Regions from separate parts of the Undibacterium sp. GW821-FHT11B02 genome, predicted to be linked through region 1. Evidence: predicted binding sites of a transcription regulator. Region 1 holds the regulator's gene; the other holds the start of a gene.
What was found. Region 1 encodes sigma-54, which starts transcription at its own class of promoters, with help from an activator protein. Its sites were predicted from a motif close to TGGCANGNAANCTGCTTT; they were not measured.

Region 1 (3,133 bases):
TACGTATCTTATCCAAAGGTGTGCAACTGATACGCGGTACGCTAATAGTGAACTCTGAAAAAGCCGTCGTCACCGAAGCACCAAATGGTGACCAGTTTGTGGTACTGACTGGTGGTGTCGGCAAAAAAGTCAGCTTCCGGCAAAAACGCGATGGCGGCCCCGATCTGTGGGTAGAAGGCGAAGCCGACCGTGCTGAATACAATCAGACAACAGAGATCGTCAAATTCATCTCCAAAGCCAAAGTGCGCTACCTGGAGGGCAAAAAGGTCACTCAGGAACAGGAAGGCGAATACTTGTCCTACGACAGTAAAAATGATATTGCCATCGGTACCAATTCAACCACTGGTCAGCATGTAGACGGTGCTGGCCGCGTCAAAATCACCTTGCAACCCAAACAGACCAATTAAATGAGTGCCAAGCCTAGTACCTTGCTCGTCAAGGGATTGCAAAAACGCTATGGCGCGCGCCAGGTGGTGCGCGATGTATCGCTGGAAGTGAAAAGTGGTGAAGTGGTTGGCTTGCTTGGCCCGAACGGTGCCGGTAAAACCACCTCTTTCTACATGATTGTTGGCCTGGTGCCATCCGACGCCGGCGATATCACTATCGATGATGTCAATGTCTCGCAACTGCCTATACACCAAAGGGCCGTGCTTGGTTTATCGTACCTGCCTCAGGAAGCTTCCGTTTTTCGCAAACTGACGGTAGAAGACAATATCCGTGCTGTGCTGGAATTACAAAAAGATGCCAACGGAAAATTTCTTTCCGAAGATGCCATCACCAACAGGCTCGACGCCCTGTTGGCCGATTTACAAATTGAAAAGATCAGGGAAAACCAGGCGCTGTCGCTGTCAGGTGGCGAACGCCGACGTGTAGAAATTGCCCGTGCACTGGCTACCAATCCGCGTTTTGTCTTGCTGGACGAGCCCTTTGCCGGCGTTGACCCGATTGCCGTAATCGAAATCCAGCGTATTGTGCGTTTTCTCAAGGAACGTGGCATCGGCGTGTTGATTACCGACCATAACGTACGTGAAACCCTGGGCATCTGTGATCATGCCTACATCATCAATCAGGGGGCAGTACTGGCCAGCGGCAAGCCGGATGACATCATACAAAATGAATCCGTGCGTCGCGTCTATCTGGGGGAACATTTCCGGATGTGACGGGAATCATCATGAAACAAAGCCTGCAACTACGTACTTCCCAGCATCTGGCATTGACGCCTCAATTGCAGCAATCGATACGATTGCTGCAATTGTCCACATTGGAATTGCACCAGGAACTGGAAACCCTGCTCATAGAAAATCCCATGCTGGAGCGTGTGGATGACCCGCTGGACCATGCCGTACGGCTGTTGGCCGACGGTGCCATCAATACCAGCAGCACAGCGGCTGATGCCGGCATGGAAGCACCCGCCGTACGAGATGAAAGCAGTAGCACTGCCGAGCCGCAAGGTGAAACGGACACCGCCATCAGCAACGAGGCAACCAGCGCCAGTGAAGATGACTGGAGTTTTGATGATGTGCATCACGGCAGCAAGAGCAGTGACGATGAAGATGGTCGCCCGCAACTAGGTGCCGCCCACATCACGCTGCGAGAACATCTGCAAGAACAAATGCGCTTGAACCTGCGCGAACCCCGTGACCGCGCCCTGGTCGAGCTGATGATTGACGCCATCGACAACAATGGCTACCTGACGGAAACCCTGGAAGAAATCCATGCTAGCCTGCCACTGGAATTATGTGTCGAACCAGAAGAGCTGGCGTTTGCCTTAAACATGCTACAAAGCTTTGACCCGGCAGGTGTGGGCGCTCGCACACCTTCAGAATGCCTGGCCCTGCAAATCAAGCGTTTGCCAAAAGTTGCTTTCGTGACACGCAGGCTGGCGTTGCAAATTGTTGAAACGCAACTGACCTTATTTGCACAAAGAGATTTCACCAAACTCAAGAAAATTCTTGACTGTGATGACGAAGATTTGCGCGACGCACAAACTGTCATCAGGCTATGCAAACCCCGCCCTGGCATCGACTTTGCGGTCGATGAATCTGATTATGTTGTGCCGGATGTTATCGTCAAGAAATCAGGTAATGGCTGGCAAGTCATGCTGAATCAGGATGTTATGCCCAAATTGCGTGTCAGCAGCATGTATGCCAACATCATGAAGCAAAATCGTGGTGAAGGTGGGTTGGGCTCACAGCTGCAGGAAGCGCGCTGGCTCATCAAGAATATGCGGCAACGTTTCGACACCATTTTGCGCGTTGCACAAGCGATAGTTGAAAGACAACGCAATTTTTTCACGCACGGTGCTGTTGCCATGCGCCCCCTTGTTTTGCGCGAAATTGCTGATACACTAGGATTACACGAGAGCACTATCTCACGTGTAACAACTCAAAAATACATGCTGACCCCTCACGGCATGTTTGAGTTGAAATACTTTTTCGGCAGCCATGTCGCGACGGAAACAGGGGGAGAAGCATCTTCCACCGCGATACGCGCACTCATCAAGCAGTTGATAGGAGCAGAAGACCAGAAAAGCCCACTCTCTGATAGCAAAATTGCAGACATGCTGGGTGAACAGGGCATGGTAATTGCCCGACGGACAGTTGCCAAATACCGTGAAGCCCTCAAAATCCCCCCAGTGAGTTTGCGTAAATCTTTGTAAGCAGTCCTTGTAATCACGGTTTGAATTGCTATATATGATTTAGCTCAAGGCAATAAGACAGCAATGAGCTTATCGTTACAGCAAGCAACATCACTATAGGAGCACAGTATGAATCTCACCATCAGTGGACATCACGTCGAAGTAACTCCTGCAATTCGTGAATATGTACATACCAAACTAGAACGTATCAGGCGACATTTCGACCAGGTCATTGATATCGCCGTCATCCTGACGGTGGACAAGCTCCGGGAAAAGGAAAAACGACACAAAGCCGACATTAATTTGCATATCAGTGGCAAAGATATTCATGTTGAAAGTCTGGCTCATGATCTGTATGCAGCGATTGATACGCTGGTAGACAAACTGGATCGTCAGGTCATCAAGCACAAAGACAAGATTCAGAACCATCAGCACGACGCCATCAAGCACATACCTGATCCGGCATCGGCTTCATAAGACTTACCACCCCTGCCT
Region 2 (3,133 bases), on a different contig from region 1:
GCCCCGCCTATGCTCTTCAGCGCAAATACGCCGGTCAGCAAGGCCCCGACCACGCCACCGATCGCATGCACGCCAAATACATCCAGTGAATCATCGTAGCCGCCCATGGATTTGAGTGAGGTTGCACCCCAGTAACAGGCCACGCCGGCAACGGCACCAATGACCAGAGCACCCGTCAAGTCGACAAAGCCGGAGGCTGGCGTAATCGCCACCAGTCCAGCGACGGCACCTGAAACGATGCCAAGTACCGAAGGTTTGCCACGTCGCAGCCATTCGACAAACATCCAGGCCAGTGCCGAAGTCGCTGTCGCCACTTGTGTCACCAGCATGGCCAGGCCTGCCCGGCCATCTGCGGCACCGGCGGACCCGGCATTAAAACCAAACCAGCCCACCCACAACAGCGAAGCGCCGATGCCAGTCAATAAAAGATTGTGCGGTGGCATGGGCTCTTTGCCGAAACCAAGGCGTGGTCCGATAATCAGGGCGGCCACCAGGCCAGACACGCCTGCGTTGATATGCACCACTGTGCCACCCGCAAAGTCCAGCACGCCACGTGCCGCCAGCCAGCCCGCCGGTTCCCATACCCAATGCGCAACCGGCACATACACCAGCAATGACCATAGTGTGATGAACAGCAATAAGGCAGAAAACTTCATGCGTTCGGCAAAGGCACCGGTGATCAGGGCAGGGGTGATAATGGCAAACGTCATCTGGAACATCAGGAACACACTTTCCGGTATTGTCGGTGCCAGTTGATGCACGCTGAGTTGACCGGCTTCCTTCAAAAAGCTCACGCCATGCAACATGAATCTGTCCATGCTGCCCAGATACGGCGACCCCGCAGTAAATACCAGGCTGTAACCCAATACCACCCACAAGACAGTGACGATGCAGGTGGTTGCCAGACTATGTGCCATCGTACCCAGGGCATTTTTCTTACGCACCATACCGGTATAAAACAGGGCCAGACCGGGGATGGTCATCAACAATACCAGTGCCGTCGAGGTCAGCATCCAGGCCGTGTCACCAGCACTGATCTTGTCTGCTGCGATCATGCCTGGCTTGGTCATTACTGGTAGGGCTGCAACAGGAGTAACGGGCGTGGTAACTAGTGTAGAAGCGGTCGTAGAAGCCGGGGTTGATGTAGTCGTTGCAGTGACAGAAGCCACCGCAGGGGGCTCTGCCTGTGCATTACAGGTGCCGCTGAACAGGTACAGGCTGAAAGAGAACGAAAGTATTAAGCTGGAAAGTACGCGTATTTTCATCAAACTAGCCTTTTCAAAAAACATCGTCAATGACACACAGGTATTATTTGCGATGCAGCATTTTTCATGCCAAGGCTGATGCCGGTGGATATGAGTGAGTTGATGGCTATTTCAGGGAATTGTGTTGTTGGTGATACCAGTGGTGGCGCATGCATGCACCAAAATGTAAGCAAATATTACCGTGCGGCATGACTTTGCACGTACCAGGTGCTAAACCTCTTTTCATGTGCATAGTCATTCTTATTATTTCTTTTTGAGGAATAATGAATTCAATAATTTGACTATTCTTTACATGGATGAACTGAATTACAGTGCCTGTCATTCGCGATGCACATGCAAAGCGAAATCAAAGTCCGACGTAAACCATGAAAAGGAACACAATATGACACGCACATCCAGCAGCTTCGGTAACTTATTTGGTAACTTAGTCAGCAGACTCAAAATCATTCTCTTGTCGGCTGTGGCTTTCTTGTCACTGGCTGCAGTACCCGGTATCAGCGCAGCGGATACCGTTGCCAACAGCGTTATCGGTGCCCGTGGCTATGACCTTACTACTTTCTTTACCAGCGAAAAGCCCACCCATGGCACTGGTCATCATGTGGCAACAGTGGATGGCGTCGATTACCTGTTCGCTAGCGAAGAAAACAAAAAGACTTTCCTGGCGAATCCAGAAAAATACTTGCCCGCTTTTGGTGGTTATTGTGCTTACGGCGCATCCATAGGCAAGAAATTTGTTGCTGACCCCGATGTCTATGACATCATTGACAACAAGCTCTACTTCAACCTCGATACAAAGATCCGTGCGATCTGGTCCAAGGACATTCCTGGCAATATCGATCTTGCAAAAAATAACTGGAAAACCATCGCCAACAAGAAACCATCTGAACTCTGATTGCTTGTACCCATGAAAAACGCCGCTTTGCCTTCTAAGCAAAGCGGCGTTTTTTTTCAGATATGCAGTTTGAGGTTGTACCAAGTCCGCGTGATATTGCTCTGGTCTTCGGCTCTGGTTTTCAGCCCATATTCTGCCTCAAGCCAAAGCCTGGTCTTGAATTCGACCATATACACTTTGCTTTTTTGTCGCTATGCCGGACGCTTGTTCTGCAGCAGCAACTGCGTCCGGAACTCATACATCCCATCGAAATACACGTATTCCGGATTCTGCAGTTCAACCACTGGTGCACGCCGTATCAATTCCCCGGCCAGCGCCTGGTGCAGCTTGAAGAAGCGGCGCTCCTCCTCGCCAGTCATCGCCGAGTAGAAGTAATTCAGCGTGATATGGAAGCGGAAGCTGTCGTGGTCGGCCAGGCGGTAATTCAGTGCCTGTGCCAGCCGGTCACGCAGCTTGCGGATCTTGCGGTTTTCCGCTGCGTCCACCGGCTCGAACTGGATGTTGTACAAATTGATCTGTTGCTCTACCGGCAGCGCACGCAGACGGAACGGCAACTCGCACCCGAGATCGAAAGCCTTCAGCTTGGCCAGCCACCAGGCGTTGCAGAAGGCTTCATCGGCATCGGGTGGGATATCCGTAGGAAAGTCCAGATGCCGCGCCGGATACGAGATGCCGTTGAAGACCGTCATGTGGTAGCTGGCTGGCGGCAGCATGGCAATCCTGTGCAACATGCCGCTGCGCATCAGATCACGATGGATGTCCAGCAAGGCCATGAAGGTTTCGCTGCGCTTGTCCACATGGCAGATGATAGAGTTGCCGGGCCAGTGCGCTTCGCTGCCGTCGGGATTGAATTTCGGTGCTACTACGGCCGCCCGTGGCGTGGCGTTCACCACGCCGGCACCGAGTGCCATACCGCCCTGCAGCAATAGTGCCAAGGCGCGCCGCCGGGACCAGGTTAGCTGACCGTTTGCTTGAG

Region 2: AC1RVX_RS25280 (ammonium transporter) is a predicted target of sigma-54. The motif match lies at 1,320-1,337, and genes of this name have one in related genera.

The regions. Positions count from the first base shown of each region.
Region 1 is NZ_JBXASD010000010.1:78,745-81,877, reverse strand. It holds gene lptA (lipopolysaccharide transport periplasmic protein LptA) at 1-407, shown strand, start outside; gene lptB (LPS export ABC transporter ATP-binding protein) at 408-1,160, shown strand; gene AC1RVX_RS21095 (RNA polymerase factor sigma-54) at 1,172-2,659, shown strand; gene hpf (ribosome hibernation-promoting factor, HPF/YfiA family) at 2,768-3,115, shown strand.
Region 2 is NZ_JBXASD010000014.1:125,920-129,052, forward strand. It holds gene AC1RVX_RS25280 (ammonium transporter) at 1-1,265, opposite strand, end outside; gene AC1RVX_RS25285 (YHS domain-containing (seleno)protein) at 1,648-2,157, shown strand; gene AC1RVX_RS25290 (DUF1868 domain-containing protein) at 2,349-3,133, opposite strand, start outside.